DNA from 3 places in the Egicoccus sp. AB-alg2 genome. Region 2 is predicted to be linked to each of the others. Evidence: riboswitches for the same ligand, from Rfam matches in the RefSeq annotation. Region 2 holds a riboswitch; each other region holds the start of a gene.

Evidence for each region. A riboswitch is a leader RNA that binds a small molecule or an ion and turns the genes downstream of it on or off. The one in region 2 is predicted to bind thiamine pyrophosphate.
Region 1: linked by a shared signal. The riboswitch ahead of thiE (thiamine phosphate synthase) and the one ahead of ACERM0_RS11785 (thiamine diphosphokinase) in region 2 are both predicted to bind thiamine pyrophosphate.
Region 3: linked by a shared signal. The riboswitch ahead of ACERM0_RS12760 (hypothetical protein) and the one ahead of ACERM0_RS11785 (thiamine diphosphokinase) in region 2 are both predicted to bind thiamine pyrophosphate.

What each region holds. Positions count from the first base shown of each region.
Region 1 is NZ_JBGUAX010000003.1:404,639-411,164, reverse strand. It holds gene ACERM0_RS07130 (BTAD domain-containing putative transcriptional regulator) at 1-2,777, shown strand, start outside; gene ACERM0_RS07125 (trans-aconitate 2-methyltransferase) at 2,895-3,989, shown strand; gene ACERM0_RS07120 (hypothetical protein) at 3,986-4,900, shown strand; TPP riboswitch at 4,922-5,036, shown strand; gene thiE (thiamine phosphate synthase) at 5,026-5,679, shown strand; gene thiO (glycine oxidase ThiO) at 5,676-6,526, shown strand, end outside.
Region 2 is NZ_JBGUAX010000005.1:411,246-417,771, reverse strand. It holds gene ACERM0_RS11795 (ABC transporter permease) at 1-1,255, opposite strand, end outside; gene ACERM0_RS11790 (thiamine ABC transporter substrate binding subunit) at 1,366-2,490, opposite strand; gene ACERM0_RS11785 (thiamine diphosphokinase) at 2,500-3,204, opposite strand; TPP riboswitch at 3,197-3,340, opposite strand; gene ACERM0_RS11780 (SDR family oxidoreductase) at 3,435-4,073, shown strand; gene ACERM0_RS11775 (AAA family ATPase) at 4,111-5,193, opposite strand; gene ACERM0_RS11770 (DUF3253 domain-containing protein) at 5,355-5,621, shown strand; gene ACERM0_RS11765 (hypothetical protein) at 5,727-6,269, shown strand; gene ACERM0_RS11760 (DUF1992 domain-containing protein) at 6,332-6,526, opposite strand, start outside.
Region 3 is NZ_JBGUAX010000006.1:103,560-110,085, reverse strand. It holds gene ACERM0_RS12785 (sulfite exporter TauE/SafE family protein) at 1-863, opposite strand, end outside; gene ACERM0_RS12780 (rhodanese-like domain-containing protein) at 860-1,474, opposite strand; gene ACERM0_RS12775 (rhodanese-like domain-containing protein) at 1,539-2,900, opposite strand; gene ACERM0_RS12770 (hypothetical protein) at 3,117-3,500, shown strand; TPP riboswitch at 3,607-3,735, shown strand; gene ACERM0_RS12765 (hypothetical protein) at 3,741-4,001, opposite strand; gene ACERM0_RS12760 (hypothetical protein) at 4,213-4,722, shown strand; gene ACERM0_RS12755 (dienelactone hydrolase family protein) at 4,769-5,425, shown strand; gene ACERM0_RS12750 (2TM domain-containing protein) at 5,519-5,791, shown strand; gene ACERM0_RS12745 (hypothetical protein) at 5,808-6,521, shown strand.

The sequences.
Region 1 (6,526 bases), on a different contig from region 2:
ACCCACCCGACAGCGCCCGCAACAGCCTGCAGTCGCACGTCACCCGGCTGCGCGAGCTGCTGGGCGGCGTCACCACCATCCGTGGCGGTGCCGCCGGCTACGCGCTGACGCTGGCCCCGGGCCAGGTGGACGCCGAACGGTTCACGGCCGCGGTGGCCGCGGCACGCCGGCGGACGGGCGAGCCCGCGACGACGGTGCCCGTGTTGGAGGCCGCCCTGGCGTGGTGGCACGGCCGCGCCTACGGCGAGTTGGCCGACGACCTCGCGCAGGTCGAGGCCGCACGGCTCGAGCGGCTGCGGTTGGAGGCGCGCGTGCTGCTGGCCGGCGCCCGGCTACGGGTCGGCGACGCACCGACGGCCGTGGCGGAGCTGCAGGCGGTGGCCGCCGAGCAGCACCTCGACGAGGAGGCGGCGCTCACGCTGGCGACGGCGCTGGCCGCTGCCGGTCGTGTCCCCGACGCGCTCGCCGCGCTGGGGCGATGGCGCCGCACGCTGGCCGACGAGCTGGGGCTCGACCCCGGCCCGCGGGTGGCCGACCTGGAACGCCGGCTGCTGCGCGGAGGAACCGTCGCCTGGCACGAGGACCCGACACCGGCGGTCTCGACGACCGCAGCCGTCACGTCGCCGCGCTCAACCGTGTCCCCGACCGGCGCCGCGGCGCCGCCGGAACACACCGCCAGCTACGGCCGTGACCGCGAGCGCGAGCGCGTGACGGCGGCGCTGCGGTCGGGGCCGCTGGTCACGGTCGTCGGCCCGGGCGGGGTCGGCAAGACCCACCTGGCCGGTCTGGTCGCGGCCACGGAACCTGCCGTGTGGGTGGACCTGGCCACGGCCCGCACGGGCGACGAGGTCGCCGGCGTCGTGCTGGAGGCGATGGACGCCGGGCCGTCCGGCGGCGCCGACCCGCTGACGCAGGCCGTCGAGGTCCTCGCCCGCCACCGCGGCCTGGTCGTGCTGGACAACTGCGAGCACGTCCTGGACACGGTGGCCACCGTCGTCGGCACCGTCCTGCGGCGCCGCACCGACGTCCGGCTGCTCGCGACCAGCCGGCAGCGCCTGGACGTGGACGGCGAGGTGGTGCGGCGACTGGAGCCGCTGCCCGTGCCGGCGACCGACGACGCGTCGGAGGCGGATGCGGGCGTCGCGCTCTTCCTCGACCGGGTCGCCCGCGCCGGTGGTCCGCCGGTGGCGGTGCGCGACGCGGCCGCCGTCGTCGGGGCGGTCGACGGCCTGCCGCTGGCGATCGAACTGGCGGCTGCCCGTGCCGCCGCACTCCCGGTCGGCACGCTGCTGGCCCGCCTGCGGACCCACCTCGACGTGCTCGACCGTCCGGGCGGCCGCGGCGCGCTACGGCACCGCACCGTCCGCGGCGTCGTCGACTGGTCCTACGACCTGCTGCCCGAGGTCGACCAGCGGCTGTTCCGCCACCTGGGCGTCTTCTCCGCCACGTTCGGCCTGCAGGACGTCCGGGCCGTGTGCGGCGAGCCGGGCACGGACGGGTACGCGACCGCCGCCGCGCTCGGCCGCCTGGTGGAGTGCTCGCTGGTGGTGCGGGTCGGCGACGAGCGCTACCGCCTGCTGGAACCGGTGCGGCTGGACGCGTGGGACCGGCTACGGCGCGACCCCCAGGCACCGATGGTGTTCGCACGACAGACCGCGGCCGTGCTCGACCTCGTCCGCCGCTCCGACCAGGCCGTGAACACCGCGGCGGAGACGGAGGCGCTACGCGACCTGGTGCTCGCGCTGCCGGATCTGCGGGCCGTCCACCGGCGGGCGCTCGCGGCCGGCGACGGCGCCACCCTGGCCGAGATGACCGGGATGGTGCACCGGGCCGCCTACGTCCTCGCGCGGGCCGACCTGCTGGACTGGGGTCGCGACGTGCTGGACCGCGACGACGTGACGTCGCCGTCGCTGCGTACCCGCGTCCAGGCCTGCGCCATCGCCGCCGCGATGATCGCCGGACGCACCGAGGAGGCCCAACGGCTGGCCGCACCGCTGCGCGACGGCCCCTTCGCCGGGCCCGAGGCCACGACGCTCACGGAGATGCTCGGCGACCTGTGCATCACCACCGGGGACCTGGACGGCGGGCTGGCGCTGTACGCCACCAACCTGGAGCTCGCCCGCGCACAGCAGCATCCCGGGCTGATGGCGCTGGCATTGGTCGGCACCTCGCTGGCACACGGCTACCAGGAGCGCAGCGGCGAGGCGGTCCGCGCCGCCGAGGAGGCGGTCGCACTCGCGGAGCGCAGCGGCGCCCCGAGCACCCGCGCCATGGCCCACTACGCGCTCGGTGAGGCGCTCGCGGACGTCGCGCCCGACCGGGCGCTGGAGGCGCTCGACACGGCGCTGCAGGTGGCCGCCGCGGGCGGCGCCCGCTTCGCCGAAGGGGTGGCGCGGCTGGCCGATGTCGCCGTCCGCGGCCGCCACGGCGAGCCAGGAGACGCCCTCCGGCGCCACCGCGACGCCCTCACCATGTGGCTGGAGGCGGGCGCCGACGCGTTCCTGGCCACGGGGCTGCGCAACCTCGTGGTCCTGTTCGCCCGCATCGCGGCGGACGCCGACGCCGTCGAACTGGCCGCGGCGCTGGAGCGGCTCGTCACCCGGCCCTCGTTCGGCTCGGAGGCCCGGCGGATCGGTTCGGCGCTGGAGGCCGCCCGGGCGCGGCTGGGATCCGCCGAGGTGGCGGCCGCCCGTCGCGCGGGCGACACCCACCCCGACATCGCGGCGCTGACCGTGTCGTGCCTGGCACGCATCGACGCGCTGGCCGCGAGACGCTGAGGACCGGCACACGCGTGCACGCGCCGTCATGCGGCGTGCACGCGACGTGCAAGGCCTGTCGGCCACGGTGCGGGTGCCGGCCGGAACGCCGGCCCGCCCACGACCCTGGAGTCCGCCGTGTCCACCTCGATCACGACCCCCGTCTCCGTCGACGAGCGCCTGCTCGCCGACGCCGTCGCGGCCATGGAGCTCGCCAGCGTGTCCCTCGGCCTCGAGCTCGGCCTCTACCGCGCTCTGCACGAGCAGGGCCCGGCCACGGCCGAGGAACTGGCCGACCGCGCCGACGTCGCGCCCCGCTACGCCCGCGAGTGGCTCGAGCAGCAGACCGCCGCCGGCTGGCTGCGCTGCCCGAACCCGGACGAGGCCGCCGAGGTGCGGCGCTTCTCCCTGCCGGCGGTCGCGGCCGCCGTCCTGCTCGAGCCCGACAGCGGGATCCACCTCGGCCCCCTGGTGCACATCGTGCGCGCGTCGGTCGGCGTCTTCGACCGCCTGCTGCCGGCCTACCGCACCGGTACGGGCATCCCGTACGCCGACTACGGAACGGGCGTCCGGCAGGGGCTCGCCGCGCTGAACGGCCCGACCTTCGACACCCAGCTGGCGGCATGGATCGCCGCGCTGCCCGACGTCGACCGGCGGCTGCGGGAGGGCGCCGCACCGCGCGTCCTCGACCTCGGCTGCGGCGTGGGCCGCTCCACGCTGGCGCTGGCACGCGCCTACCCACGCGCGGTCGTCCACGGCATCGACCTCGACGCGGCCTCGGTCCGCGAGGCCGAGGCCGCCGCGTCCGCCGCCGGGCTCGCCCACCGCGTCACGTTCCGCGTCGCCGACGCGGCCGAACTGGCCAGCGAGGGACGCTACGACCTCGTGACGGTGCTGGAGGCGCTGCACGACATGGGCGATCCGGTCGGTGCGTTGCGGGCCGTGCGGCCGCTGCTGGCCGAGCACGGCGTCGTCTACGTCGCCGACGAGCGGGTGGCGGACACGTTCGGCGAGGACGCCGACCTCGTCGAGCGGCTCACCTACGGCTTCAGCATCCTGCACTGCCTGCCGGCCACGTTGGCCGAGGACCCGGTTGTCGCCAACGGCACGGCGCTGCGCGCGACGACGCTGCGGGCGTGGGCCCGGCAGGCCGGTTACCGCGACGCGGTCGACCTCGGCGTCGACGACCCCTTCTGGCGCCACTACCGCCTCGATCCGGAGCCCGTGGCATGAACCGCACCTCCGACGCCACGACCGTCGCCGTCCCCGCGACGTCCCCCGCCCCGGCCGGCACGGTCACCACGCCGTTGCCGCCGGTGCGGCCGGTCGCCGGCAGGGACCCGGCCGGTCACCTCGCCACCGGGTGGGAACCCCACCGCCCGGTGCAGGACGGCCTCGTGCGCCGGTTCGTGCACGCCTACGCGTCCTCGTTCGCGGCCGTGGTGCAGGCGCACGGCGGCCGGGTCGTGCAACGCGACGGCTACGTGGTGCACGACCTCGGCCGGCCCGCGGCCACGTACGGCGGCGTGTCGCTGCTCGCACCGCTGCCGCACGGCGAGCACCGCCGTGTGCTCGCCGCGATCGAGGCCGACCTCGTCCCCGGCGGCACCGGCGACGTGCTGCTGTGGAGCGCGTGGCCGACGCCCGACCTGTCGGCGGACGGGTGGCGGCTGCAGGGCCATCCGCCACTGCTGCTGCGACCGACCGGCGAGGCGGAACCTCCACCACCGGCCTGGCTGCGGATCGAGCGGGTGTCCGACCGTCGGCGCCTCGCGGACTGGGAGCGCGTCGCCGTCGAGGGCTACCCCTTCACCGACGTGCAGCCCTGGCGGCCCGGCGTCCTGGCCGCACCCGCGCTGCTGGACGACCCGCGTTTCCATGCCTGGGTCGGCTACGACGGCGACGAACCGGTCACGATCGGCACCTCGTACGTCGCGCACGGCGTGCACGTGTTCGCGCTCGGCGTCACGCGGCCGAGCCACCGCGGTCGGGGGGCCTGGGAGGCGATGGCACGCCGGCGGCTGGGCACGTTCCCGCGCCTGCCCGTGATGTCGCTCTTCTCCGACTTCAGCCGCGGACCGGCCGAGCGGCTGGGGTTCCTGCCGCTGTCGCGCTGGACCCTGTGGGGCCGTGCACGGAGGTGAACCGCTCGCTACGGTCGGGAACGCAGACGCCGAGGGAGCCCTCCGAACCGCAGGGCTGAGATCGCGCCGGGCGGGCGCGCTACCTCGGAACCTGATCCGGGTCATGCCGGCGGAGGGAGTGCGTCGTGCGGGAGACCACCGTCCCGTCGCTTCACGTCATCACCGACGACCGTCCCGGTCGCGAGGTGCTCGCGACCGTGGCGTCGGCGCTGTCCGCCGGGGCCCCGTGCGTGCAGGTGCGCCGCAAGCGCGGCCGCGACCGGGACCGGCTCGCGTTCGCCGTCAGGGTGGTCCGGGACTGCCACGCGGCCGGGGCGCGCTGCATCGTCAACGACCGCGTCGATCTCGCGCTGGTCGCGGATGCCGACGGCGTCCACCTCGGCGCCGACGACCTGCCGGTCGCCGCGGCACGCGCCCTCGCGGACGCCGTCGCCGGGCCGGGCTTCCTCGTCGGCGGCACCGCGCGCGACCCGGACACCGCCCGGGCGCTGGTCACCGACGGCTGCGACTACCTCGGCGTCGGCCCGGTCCACGCCACGCACACGAAGGACGGCCTCCCGCCGCCGCTCGGCCACGATGGGTTGCGGCGCGTCACGGCCGCCGTCGACGTCCCGGTCGTCGCGATCGCCGGCATCACCGCGGCGCGCGTACCGGACGTGCTGGCCGCAGGTGCCCACGGCATCGCCGTCGTCGGCGCCGTCTCGGACGCTGCCGACGCGGCGGCGGCGACCCGCGACCTGCTCGACGCACTCGCCGGCACGACGGCGGGGCGGTCATGACACGGCAGGACGTCCTGGTCGTCGGCGGCGGCCTGATCGGACTGAGCATCGCCTGGCGGGCCGCCCTGGCCGGGCGACGCGTCACCGTCGTCGACGACCGGCCCGGTGAAGGCGCCTCCGGCGTCGCGGCCGGCATGCTGGCACCGGTGACCGAGGCGGCCTACGGCGAGCAGGCCCTGCTCGCCCTGACGGTCGCGTCGGCACGCCGCTGGCCGACCTTTGCCGCCGACCTCGAGGCCGCCGCCGACACGTCCGTCGACCACCGTCAGGAACCCACCCTGCTGGTCGGCCACGACCGCGACGACGTCACCAGCATCGAGGAGCTCGCCGCGTTCCAGCGCGACCTCGGCCTGGACGTCGAGCGCCTGACCGCTCGCGCCTGTCGGCAGGTCGAGCCGCTGCTGCACCCGCGCGTCCGCGGCGGCGTGCTCGCCCGCGACGACCACCGCGTGGACGCCCAGCGCGTCGTGTCGGCACTGCTGACGGCGTGCGCCGCCGCCGGCGTGGACGTCGACCGCCGCCGTGCGGTGCACCTGGAGCACGACGGCCGCCGTGTCGAGGGCGTCACGCTCGACGACGGCACGCGACTGGCCTCGACGACGGTGGTCCTGGCCGCCGGCACGTGGTCGGCGGACCTGGCCGGCATCCCGGACGCGGCCCGCCCCCCGGTCCGCCCGGTCAAGGGCCAGCTGCTGGTGCTGCGGGCGGACGACCCACTGGCCCTGCGGCCAACCGTGACGGTCCGCGCGCTGGTCCGCGGCCGGCCCGTCTACCTGGTGCCCCGCGAGGACGGCCGGCTGGTCGTCGGCGCCACCCAGGAGGAACGCGGCTTCGACACGACCGTCAC
Region 2 (6,526 bases):
TCAGCGCCTGCGCGGCCGGGATCAGCAGCCGCGAGCCGCGCAGGTCCAGCGGTGGGCGCGCCAGCGCGAGCAGGAACCCGAAGCCGACCGTGGCCGCCGACGTGCCGAGCGGCAGCATCAGCGCGCGGTCGAGGAGGCGGCCACTCCGGCCCGGCCGCGAAGCCGCGACGGCCGCGCAGCCGCCGACGACCAGCGCCACCGACGTGGCTGCCAGCCCGTAGAGGACCGAGTTGCGGATCGCCTCGAACGGCGCCACCGCCAGCACGGTCGAGCGCTGGGTCCCGAAGAGCGCGGCGTAGTGGTCCAGGCCGTAGCCGTCACCGGTGGCCAGGGAACGCTCGACCAGCACGAGCAGCGGCGCCAGCAACAGCCCGGCGACGACGAGGAGGTTGACGGCGAGGAAGGCACGCTCGCCGCGGGTCCGGGGCGGCCGGGCGGTGGTGGCGGCGCTGCGCAGCGGCTGGGCGGTCGCGCGCTTCTGCAGGCGGCCGTACACCAGCAGGGCGGCGGTCACGGCCGCGAGCTGGAGCAGCGCCAGCACGGACGCCAGCGGCAGGTCCAGCAGCTGGACGGTCGCCCGGTAGATCTCCACCTCGAGGGTCGCCCGCCCCGGCCCGCCGAGGATCAGCACGACCCCGAACGACGTGAACGTGAACAGGAACACGATCGCGGCGGCGGCGGCCACCGCGGGGCGCACCAGCGGCCAGGACACCTCCCGGAACGTCGCCCAGCGCGAGGCGCCGAGGGTGCGGGCCGCCTCCTCGAGGCGTGGGTCGAGGTGGCTCCACAGGCCACCGACGGTGCGGACCACCACCGCGTAGTTGAAGAACACGTGGGCCAGCAGGATCGCGGTCACGGTGCGGCGCAGGTCCAGCGTCGGTGCGGCCTCGCCCAGCACGCCACCCAGCAGTGCGTTGAGCGGGCTGCGCGGGCCGAGCAGGGCCAGGAACGCGCTGCCGACCACCACGGTCGGCAGCACGAACGGCACGGTGATGGCGGCGCGCAGGGCACTGCGCCCGCGGAACGACAGCCGTGCCAGCACGTAGGCGCCCGGCAGCCCGACCAGCAGTGTCAGCACGGTCGAGGCGGCCGCCTGCCACAGCGTGAACCACGCCACCCGCAGGGTGACCGGGTCGCTGAGCACCGCGGGCACGGCGGCGAGGTCGAGCCGGCCCTCGGGACGCAGCCCGGTCAGCAGGATCGTGCCGACCGGCAGGACGAAGAACACGAGGAGGAACGCAGCCGGCACGAGCAGGAGCAGGCTCCGCCCGGCCGCGGCGCGGACCGCCTGCGGCACCCCGTGTGCAGCGGCGCGCCCCGCGGCACGGACGTCGCCCGCGCCGCGAGGGGGCCGCTGATCGACGCTCACCGCAGGACCGTGCGCGTCCAGGCGTCGATCCATTCCTCGCGTCCCGCGCCGATCTCCTCCGGGTCGAGCTGCAGCGGCTCGTCGGGGACGACGGCGTGCTGTTCGAACACCTCCGGCAGCGGCGTGTCCTCGACCACCGGGAAGACGAACATGGTCAGCGGCAGGGTCTCCTGGAAGGCCTCGGACAGCAGGAAGTCGACGAGCAGGCGCGCTTCCGCCTCGTGCTCCGTGCCCTGCAGGATCCCGGCGAACTCGACCTGCCGGAAGCACGACGCCTCGATGACGCCGGTCGGCGGCTCGTCGGGTGGCGGGTCGGCGAAGTAGACCTCGGCCGGCGGGCTGGAGGCGTACGACACGACCAGCGGGCGCTCGCCGTCACCGGTGGCGCTGAACTCGTCGTAGTAGGCCTCGGACCAGCCGTCGGTGACCAGCACGTCGTTGTCCGCCAACGCCTCCCAGAAGTCGAGGTAGCCGTCCTCGCCGAACCGTTCGACGCTCGCCAGCAGGAACGCCAGGCCGGGGGAGGAGGTGGCGGGGTTCATCACGGTGAGCAGCCCGGTGTAGGCCTCGTCGGTCAGGTCCTGGAGGTCGTCGGGTACCTCGACGTCGTTCTCCTCGAACCAGGCGCGGTCGTAGTTGAGGCACACGTCGCCGAAGTCGACCGGGGTGACCCGGTGCTGGTCGTCGAGCAGGAACTGCGGGTCGACCCCGGCCAGCGCGGGCGACTCGTAGGGGACGAAGATCTCTTCGTCCAGGGCGCGGGACAGGAACGTGTTGTCGACGCCGAACAGCACGTCGCCCAGCGGGGCGTCGCGGGTGAGGATGGCCTGGTTCACGGTCGAGCCGGCATCCCCGCCCGGCACGATGTCCACGTTGATACCGGTCTCCGTGGAGAACCTGGCGAGCACCTCCTCCTCGACGTCGAACGAGTCGTGGGTGACCAGCGTGATGGTCACCTGGTCGGGCAGGTCCTCGGGTGGCGACATGTCGTCGGGGCCGGTCTCGTCCTCCGTGGGCTCGGGCTCGTCAGGGCCGGCGGACTCGTCGGCCGCCTCCCCACAGGCCGCGAGCAGCAGGGCCAGGGCCAGGCCACCTGCGACGGCGCGCAGACGGGTGCGCATGGGTACTCCTCAGGCGTGGTCGGGACCGCGCTCACCGGGTTGGACGGCGAGCAGGACGCCGTCGGTCAACCGCACGGTGGCGCGATCGGACAGGAACTGGTTGCTGATGCCGCGCGTCGACCCGGCCGGGAGGTCCTCGTCCGAGAGCGGGAACCGCAAGCCCGACGTGGTGATCCCCCGCGCCGGGCCGTGGGCCGGGAGCAGGCTGACGTAGTCGCCCGGCTGCCCACGAAGTTCGCGTTCGCCGCGGACCACCGTGATCGTGGCCGACGCGACCAGGGCGGTCAGCGTCAGCTCGCGATACGCCTCGGCGGCGAGCACGAGGGCGTTGCCGAGCAGGTGGTCGAGGCGTCCGCCGTGGCCGCCCAGCAGGGTGACCCGCGCCGGCGCGAACCGGGTGGCCGCATCCAGCGCGATGGCCAGGTCGGTCTCGTCCTTGTCCACCGGGTGCTGGTGGACCGGGACCCCGGCGGCCCGGGCCGCGGCGAGGCGCTCGGGCCGGACCGAGTCGAGGTCGCCGACGACGAGGTGGACCGGCAGACCGAACTCGTGGGCGAGGTGCAGCCCCGAGTCCGCGGCGATGACGAACGCCCGCTGCGGCAGCTGCGGGACCCGGTCGTGCAGGACCGGGTCGCCACCGACCAGCACCACGATCTCCGGCGCGATGTCCGGGGTCGCGGCGTCCGGGAACGGGACCGAGGGTCCGGGCAGCATCGTCGCACCTCCCTCCGCCGGCATTACCCGGCTCAGGTTCCACGGGTCGGTGACGCCCTCCACCGCCGCGCAGGTGCGCGGCGGTGAGGCGGCCACCCTCTCAGCCCGGCTGTCCCGAGCTCCCCGGGTGTCGTCGTGTCGAGCGGCCAGGTGCCGCCGACACGAGCCAGCCTATCCGCTCGGTAGCGTCGATCCCGTCCCTGCGACGCCGAATCGAACGAGGAACGTCCATGCGTGTCGCCATCGCCGGAGGCCACGGCAAGATCGCCCTGCACCTGGCCCGCATCCTGGCCCGGCGTGGCGACGAGGTCCGCTCCATCGTCCGCAAGGAGGAGCACTTCGACGACCTGCGCGACGCGGGTGCCCAGCCGGTGCTGTGCGATCTCGAGGAAGCCGACGCGGCCGCCCTCGCCGAGGCCGTCGGCGAGGTGGACGCGGTCGTGTTCGCGGCCGGGGCCGGCCCGGGCAGCGGCGCTCCGCGCAAGGAGTCCGTCGACTACGGCGGCGCCGTCAAGCTCGTCGACGCGGCGCGGCAGGCCGGCGTGTCGCGCTACGTGATGGTCAGCTCGGTCAACGCCGATGCCGACCACCCGGGTGACGAGGTGTTCGACGTCTACCTGCGGGCCAAGGGCCGCGCCGACGCCGCGCTGGCCGACAGCGGTCTGGACCACACGATCCTGCGGCCGGTCGGACTGACCGACGACCCCGGCACCGGCCGGATCACCACCTCGGTGTCCCGGGGCGACAAGATCCCACGTGAGGACGTGGCGGCGACCATCGCCGTGTGCCTTGCCGCGCCGGCCACCATCGGACAGACCTACGAGATCGCCACCGGTGACACGCCGATCGCCGACGCGCTGGGCGGCTGACCCTCGTCGGAGCTCGCAGCAACACGCCGGCGGGTGGTCAGAGCGGGTGGGTCTCGACCAGCCAGTCCGCGAGGAACGGGTCGGTGACGTGCAGGCTGCCGTCCACGTCGACGAGGTGGCCGTGGTCGAGCAGGCTGCGGTGGGCGCCCTGGGCGCTGCCCTTGCTGAGGTTGACCAGTTCGCCGGCGACGCCGAGCGCGGAACGGCGGTGGGCGACGACCCGCAGCGTCCGCTGGTGGGTGTCGGGCAGTTGCTCGTAGACGGCCGAGACCTCGGGGCGGGCGGACTTCCGGATGGTCGCGAGTGCCGCGCCCCAGGTGGTGTCGGCGGGGGCGTTGGTGGCGTGCAGCCAGGCGACGTGGGCGGCTTGCATGGTGCGAAGCGGGTGGCCGCGGGTGAACTGGTGGATGAGCGACGCGACCGCTCCGGGGGTGCGGCCGGTCGTGGTGAACCCGTCGTTCACGATGTGCTGGGTGGCGGGCAGGTCGAGCGGCCCGATCTCGACGATCTGTGCCTGGTGGAGGAACGGCTGGGCGTGGTTGGAGAAGATGCCGCGCATCGCCGATGGCGCGGACCCGGCGAACAGCAGGCCGATGTCCTTGTAGTGGTGCTGGAGCGCGGCGCGGAGCACCGCGGTGCCGTTGGGGACGGTCGCGATCTGCTGGAACTCGTCGAAGATGATGACGGTCGGGCGACGCAACGCGGTCCGGACGAGGGTGTCGACGAGGTTGGCGTAGGCGGCTGCGGGGTCGGGTCGGTCGGCAGGGCGGGTCGAGGTGACCTGGCCGCGCAGCCCGACGAGGTTGAAGCCGAGGGTGGCGGACACCTCGGTGGCGTTGCGGGCGACGTCGGCGTCGGTGTCGAGCAGCGCAGCGGAAAGGGCGCGGGCGACGTCGTTGGGGGTCTGCGCGGGCATCAGGTCGATGGTGACGACCGCGGATTCCGTGAGGTCGGCCGCGAGGCGTTGCAGCACGCTGGTCTTGCCGTAGCGGCGGGGTCCGAGCAGCGCGGTGGGCGAGCGGGCCGTGGCCCGTTCGGTGAGGTCGACGAGCAGGTCGTCGCGGCCGCGCACGAGCTCGGGCGGCAGCGGGCCGGTGTAGTCGAACGGGGAGAGCTCCACGCCACGCTCCGGGTATCACGCGAAAGTACCGAAAAGGTATGATCGGAGCATACCTTTGTGGGTCCCGGGGCGCGGCATCTGCGTCTTCGGCCGCGACCGAACCCCTGACGTCCCCGTCCTGGTCCCGCGGGCGGGGGGGGCGTGGACTCGAAGGAGCGACCGTGACCGATGTGGAGGACCGGCTCGAGGGCGCCATCCGTGCACTGCTCGCTGCCCGGGCCGACGGCGCGAGCATCTGCCCGTCCGAGGCGGCTCGCCGGGTGGGCGAGGACGACTGGCGCCAGTTGATGGGGCCCGCCCGACTGGCCGCTGCGCGGCTCGCCGCCGCCGGTGAGGTGGACGTCACGCAGGGTGGGGTCGTGGTCGACGCGGCGCAGGCGCGAGGGCCGATCCGCATCCGGCGCAGGGTGTCTGCTCCCGGCCCCTGACGTCCCCCGCCGCACCGGGAAGCCATTCCGGCACGCCCGCTTCACCACCTGACGGGCACGGCGCATGCAACGATGGCGACGTCGCGATGTGGGGGACGACGACCGATGGCTGGCGCGCCGAGCGACTTCCACCCGCGGTTCGATCGCGACCACACCTCGAACCCGCTCGATCCCTGGGGCCGATGGATCCTCCGCTGGTTCGGCGCGACGCTGACCGTCAGCATCCTGGCCATCGTGCTGATTCTCGCCGCCGACCCGGACTGGCCCGTCGGCTCGATCCTGCTCTTCGCGTTCCCGATCACCCTCCTGGTCGGCGGGCTGACGCTCTTCGCCTCCGGCGCGCGATGGCTGTTGTCGAGATTCGCGCCACCGCAACTGCAGGGCGCCCTCGTACCGGTCATCGGTGTCGGCGTGCTCGCAGGCCTCGTCCCGCTGTGGCTGTTCTTCTTCGGCGGCTCACTGCCCGACCTCACCGCAACCGGCCTTCGTGACTCGGTCGCGACGACCGTCCCGGCCGGGATCGGTGGGGGCGTGGCCAGCTACCTCGCCGAACGTCAGGTGTCGGCCCGCGGCCGGCGCTGGTGGCTGACCACCCTCGTCGCTGGGGTGGGCGCCGGACTCGTGAGCGTCTGGGTGTGGTTCGGCTGAACGGAAGCGGTCACGGCACACCCCACCAGCCGCGCTCTGCCGGACGCCGTGCCGTTCCCCGCTCAGCCGCCGTCGCGGCCGCGTCGCCACGCGGCGACCACGGCATCGACGTCCAGCACGCCGATCGACGTCGACGGTCCGCTGGTCACGGTCGCGTTCACGCGGCGGATACGCGCGTTCAGTGCCTCGACGATGGTGCGCACCTGCGCCTCGGAGCGGGCCTCGGTGACGCGCTGCATGGCTTCGTCGCGTTCGTG
Region 3 (6,526 bases), on a different contig from region 2:
TGCGGTCGCGTGCCACGACGCCGCCGCCGTCGGACGAGCAGCGCCACGCCGACGCCGACCAGCGCGGCCACGGTCCAGGTGACCGGCGCGGTGGCCAGCGCGCCCAGTCGCCCCGCCGGCGCTTCCTGAAGCAGCATGAACGCGGCCATGGCGGCGACGAACCAACCGAAGGTCTGCCGCAAGCGTTGCTCCGGCACGCGCCCGGCGAGGCGGCCACCCGCCAGCGACCCGACGACGGCGGCCGCGGTGACCGCGGCGGCCAGGCGCCAGTCGATGGTGGTGCTGGCGAGGTAGCCGAGCAGCCCGGCGCCCGACTTCAGTGCGATGACCAGCAGCGACGTGCCGACGGCGCTCGCCATCGGGAGGCCCCCCAACAGGGCCAGCGCCGGCACCACCAGGAACCCGCCGCCGGCGCCGACCATGCCGGTGACGGCGCCCACCACGACGCCCTCGGCGACGATCCGGACCACCGACTGCTCGTGTCCGACGGCCTCCGGACGGGGCGGCGTGCGGCGGCCCCGCAGCATGGCCGCGGCCGTGAGCCCGGCCATGACGGCGAACCCGATCAGCAGCCAGGTTCCGGGCACGAACGCCGCGAGGCGGCCGCCGCCGTACGCGCCGGCCATCCCGGCCGCGCCGAAGATCGCCCCGGTGCGCCACCGGACCCGGCCGGCGCGGGCATGGGCCAGCATGCCGGCAGCACTGGTGATCCCGACCACCAGCAGCGACATGGCGATGGCCGCTTTGGGGTCCTGGCCGGCGACGTAGACCAGGACGGGCACCAGCAGGATGGAGCCGCCGCCGCCCAGCAGGCCGAGGCTGACCCCGACCAACACCGCCAGGACGAGGGTCGCCGCGATCATCGCGCCGCCGGGCCGCCGGCGTCGGCGAGTGCCTCGACGACGCGGTCGACGTCGCAGTGCACGGCATCACGGTTGTACGGCAGGCGCTGCAGCAGTTGGCCCATGAGGCAGGTGTTGGTCACGGCGGCGACCACCAGACCGCCACCCACGGCCGTCGCGAGCCACTTCAGTCGCGGCACCGCGAGGCTGCCGAGCCCCGCCGACAGCACCAGTCCGCCGGCGACCAGGCGGACCTGCCGCTCGAGGTCCCAGCGCTGGCGGCCGCGACGGACCTCGCCGCCGGCGGCCTCCCACCCGAGCATGCCGCCGTCGAGCACGTGGACGTGGGGCAGGCCGGCCTCGGCCAGGGCCCGCTCGGCCTGCGTCGCGCGCTGCCCGGAGCGGCAGACGAGCACGACCTCCTCGTGGAGGTGGCGGACCAGCTCGTCACGGTGCTCGCGCAGCGTGTCGAGCGGGACGTTGTAGGCGCCCGGGATGTGGACGCTCTCGAACTCGGCCGGCGTCCGCACGTCGAGCACGCGCGGCGCGCCGTCGGATCGCAGCCAGTCGCGCAGGTCGGAAGCGGGCAGGTGCTGACCGGGACGGGCCGGGGCGGTGGTGGTGTCGGTCACGGGTCCTCCTGGGGAGCGCGGGGGCGGGAGCGGGAGTGGCGGAAGGCGGTCGAGGGGGGAGGGATCAGTCGGTGGTGAGGGTGAAGTGGCGGTGGGCGTTGGCGTCGAACACGTCATCGACCAGCACGACGTCACGTCCGGACCGGGCCAGCAGGGAGGCGGCGATGGAGGCCCGGTAGCCGCTGGCGCAGTGCACCCATACGGGGCCGGCGGGCACGTCACCGAGCCGTTGCTCGAGCTCGTGGAGTGGCACGTGGACGGCCATGTCGAGGTGGCCGGCCTCCCACTCCAGGCGTCGCCGGGCGTCGAGGACCACCAGCTCGGCGCCTTCGTCGAGGGCGCGGCGCAGCCCGGCGAAGTCGGTGACGTGGTAGCTGCCACGGTCGGCGGCGGGAGTGACACCGGCCAACCCGTCGGGCACCTGGCCGGCGGGGCGGTCGATGCCGATGCGCACGAGCTGGCGCTGCATCTGCTCGACCTCCTCGGGGGAGTCGGCGAGCAGCGTGACGGGCGTCCCCCACGGGATGAGCCAGCCGAGGTAGGTGGAGGCGTTGTCCTCGAGCTGGATGTTGAGCGTCCCACGGACGTGCTCGTGCGCGAACACGCGGCGGTTGCGCAGGTCGACCACCCACTCGCCGGCGTGGATGCGGCGCAGGAGCTCGGACGTGACGACCCGCTCGACGGGCGACAGGTCGACCGGCGCGGGGCCCCGACGGTTCGTGGGGCCCATGTGGGCGTAGTAGGCCGGGTAGGCGTCGAGGCCGGCGACCAGGGTGGCGACGAAGTCGTCCTCGTCCGTGATGCGCAGCGCCTGGTTGTCGCGTCGCTCCTGCCCGAGGGTGGAGGCCTCGGCGCCGGTCGTCTCGCCGGAGGAACAGAAGCTGCCGAACCCGTGGGTCGGGCGCACCTCGACCTCGTCGTCGAGTGTGGCCGCCAGGCGCTGCGCCGAGCGGTACTGCAGCCGGGTCAGCTCCTCGGTCAGCGCGGCGGTGACCAGGTCGGTCCGGCCGACCGAGCCGAACAGCAGCGAGCCGCCGGTGAACACCGCGCGGTCGCGGGCGCCGTCGTGCAGGACGTAGGACAGGTGGGTCGGCGTGTGCCCGGGCGTGTGGAGCGCCCGCAGTGACAGCTCGCCGACCTGCACGACGTCACCGTCCTTCAGCGGCGAGAACGGGAAGTGGAGCTCCTCGTCGGCGTTGAGGTGGTACTCGGCGCCGGTCCGCCGCGACAGTTCCAGCCCGCCACTCACGTAGTCGTTGTGGACGTGCGTCTCCAGGACCGCCACCAGGGTCACCCCGTGCTCGTCCAGGAGGCGCAGGACACGGTCGATGTCGCGCTGCGGGTCGATCACCGCGGCCACCTGCCCGTCGTGGACGAGGTAGCTGCGGTCACCCAGCGAGGTGGTCTCCAGGGTCACGATGTCCATGTGGGGCCCTCCCGGGCGCGTGCGTGTCTCGAGCGGCGTCGTCGACAACGCCGCAATTGTACGGACAATTCCGCCGAGTGGTTCGGACGTTCGTCAGAGAGGGGCGAGGAGTTCGCCTCTGTCGCGTCCGCGCGTCGTGCCGGACACTCGAACTGGTCGGGACGGACGTTCTCCGTGCACCCGATCGGTTCCTCACCAGGGAAGGAGGCGAGTACGGTGAGACTGGATCGTCGGGACACGATCGCCACCATCCTCGTCACCATCGCCGCGTTGACCTACCTCGGCTACGTCGTTCTCGGCGAACTGCCGCTCGTGCAGGATGCACGGGGCATGGGCGCGGTCGGCATCATCCTCGGCGCGGCTGCCTTCGCCACGCTCGGACTGGACGCGTTCGGTCCGCGGTGGCTGGCTGTCGGCGGCGGCGCACTCACCCTGGCGCTCGGGATCACCGCTGCCGTCCTGGAGACGGGCACGGCTGCCGCCTGGTTCCTGGCCGCCTTCTTCGTCGCTCTGATCGCCATGCTGATCCTCGGACTGGCACGGCACCTCGAGGTGCCGGCCGGCCGCGGCGCGGGACGCCACGCCGGCGGTCACGCCTGAGGCCGCGACACCCACGGCCGCCGCGCGATCCGCGGCGGCCGTCGGCTCGGGACGTCCGCCCCTTGCCGCGGGCCGGTCACCGCGCGAACATCGGGTGAGCGACGTCCGTGTGGTGAGCGGGAACTGGCGCCCCTCCGCCATGAAGCGGAGGCACCCAGCTGAGAGGCCGCTGCGGCGGCGACCGCCACAACCTGATCCGGCCAGTACCGGCGAAGGGACCACCGCACGGGCGTCGCGCCGTCATCCGCCGGTGCGCAGCCGGGCCAGCACCCGGTCGAGGACGTCGGCGTTGTGGTCCTGCTCGCCGGCGCCGGCGGCTTCGTCACGCCACAGCGCCCACAGTTCGTCGTCGTAGTCGCCGGTGCGGACGTGTTCCAGGTCGACGTGGCGGCGCACGAGCATCACGACCTGACCACGATCCATGGTCGGCTGGCCTGCCGCCGTGCGCGCCGGCCCGCCGAGTTCGTCGAGTCCGCCGTTCGCGGATTCGTGCTGCGCCATCGTGCGTCCTCGCCTCGACGTCGGCCCCCGTGGGGGACTCCAGTCTGGGTCGCGGCAGCCGTATCCGGACAGGGACAGGAGGCCTGCCGGCGCTTCGCGAGCCGGGGCCCGAGGGCCCTCCACACACGGGACCGTCCGGCACTGGACCGGGGCGGCGGTCGGACGTATCACGAACCTGAGGGCAACGCTCGATCCAGGCGAGGTGAGGACGATGGGCACCGTCACACGCACCACCCTCACGGTCGTCCTCGGCATCGCGGCGGTCGTGCTCCTGGTCGCACTGTTCGGCCGCGGTGGTGGCGTGGTCACCGCCACACCGGCTGCGGACGGCACGGTGCGCATGGTCATGGAGGAACGCGCGTTCGCGCCGACGGACGTCACGATCGTCGCCGGCCGTCCGGTGACCTTCGAGTTCGTCAACCGTGACGTCGGCAGCCACATGGTGAGCTTCGGACGTGCGGTGGTCGAGGAGGACCAGCGCGCCGTCGGCTTCGGCGAGGACCTGCTGGCCGGCCTCGACGTGGACGTGCGCCCGTCCGTGGACCGAATGGACGTGCAACCGCCCTACCGCGGGACGACGATCATGGTGCAGGGCGGCGAGACGGTCTCGGTGACCTTCACGGTGCCACCGGAACGGCGCGGCGACTGGCAGATCGGCTGCTTCACGTCCCGGGGGTGTGACTACCGCACCGGCATGGCGGCCGCCCTCCACGTCGAGTAGCACGCGCCGGGACCGGCCCCGCGACGCGACCCGGGGGAGATGGGTCATGGCACTCGAGGCGCACACGACGGAGGTCAGCATCCCGGTCGTGGGAGGCGCGCTGTACGGTGACTGGTCCGTGCCCGCGGCACCGGCGGGCGTCGTGGTCTTCGCGCACGGCAGCGGCTCGAGCCGGTTCAGCCGACGCAACCAGCTCGTCGCGGCCGTCCTGCAGCAGGTCGGTTTCGCCACACTGCTCATGGACCTGCTCACACCGGCGGAGGAGGACGTCGACCGGGTCACGCGGGGCTTCCGGTTCGACATCCCGCTGCTCGCCGACCGGGTCGTCGCCAGCATCGACTGGCTGCGCGACGACGAGGTCTTCCGTCCGGGCCGCGTCGGTCTCTTCGGGGCCAGCACCGGCGCGGCGGCGGCGCTGGTCGCCGCCGCGCAGCGTCCGTCCGCCGTGGGTGCCGTCGTCTCGCGCGGGGGACGACCCGACCTGGCCGGACCGGCCCTGCGCCGCGTGCGTGCGCCGACGCTGTTGATCGTCGGCGAACGCGACCGGACGGTGCTGGCGCTCAACCAGCAGGCGCGCGCGGAGATGTCGGCTCCCGTCGAACTCGACGTCGTGGCCGGCGCCACGCACCTGTTCGAGGAACCCGGCGCGCTCGAACGGGTCGCCACGCTGGCCCGGGACCACTTCACGGCCTGGCTCGTCTGATGCCACCCGTCCTCCCACGGCGGGCACGTCGGCCCTGTTCGCGCCCGGCGGCGTGCGCCACGCTGAGATCGTCGGTCGAGGGAGGTGTTCACCATGACCGTCGAGTTCGAGACCCGCGAGCAGGAGTTGCGTGCTCGCGCCATCGCACAGCTGGAGAAGAAGCGCGAGTTCTACGGCCACGCGCTGGTGTTCCTGGTCGTCAACGGCCTGTTGATCCTGACCTGGGCGCTGACCGGCGCAGGCTTCTTCTGGCCGATGTTCCCGCTCGCCGGCTGGGGCATCGGGCTGTTCTTCCACGGGTTGGACGTGTACGGCGGCGAGCCGTCCGAGGACCGCATCCGGACCGAGATGGACCGGCTGCGCTGATGCCGGCCCTCGCGCCGTGACCACCGTCCGGAGCCCGCGCACCCCCGCGGCGGAGCGCCGGGCCGACGTCTGGCGGCGCTGGGTCGCGGCCAACGCCCTGGCGGAACTGGTCGGCCTGAGCCTGGCCGCGGGTGTCGCGATCATGGTGGCGCCCTGGCTGGACGCCGGCGAACCCGCCCCCCTGTTCACCGCCACGGCACTGGTGATCGCCGGCGGTGGCCTCGAGGGGCTGGTGGTCGGGCGCCTGCAGTGGCAGGTGCTGTGCGACCCGCTGCCCGTGCTCGCAGCGGGGCGCTGGGTGGGCGCGACCGTTCTTGGTGCGGTGCTCGCCTGGACGCTCGGGATGCTGCCGTCCACGGCGATGACCCTGCTGGACGGCGGCGGTGGCCAGGCGCCGGCCGCAGCGCCGTTCGGGGCCGCCGTCCAGTACGCGCTGGCCGCGGTGCTCGGTGCGGTGGCCGGCCTGGTGCTCGGCTGGCCCCAGGCGCGGGTCCTGCGGGGCCACGTCCCGCGTGCCGGGCGTTGGCTGCTCGCCAACGCCGTCGCCTGGGCGGTGGCGATGCCGGTGATCTTCCTCGGCATCGACCTGGCATTCGCGCTGCGGACCCTCCCGGCCCGGATCCTCGTCGGCATGCTGACCTGCCTGGCGGCCGGGGCGGTGGCCGGCGCGATCCACGGCCGGTGGCTGGTGCGCATGACCATGGGACACGACGTGCCACGGCGCGCATGAGGGAG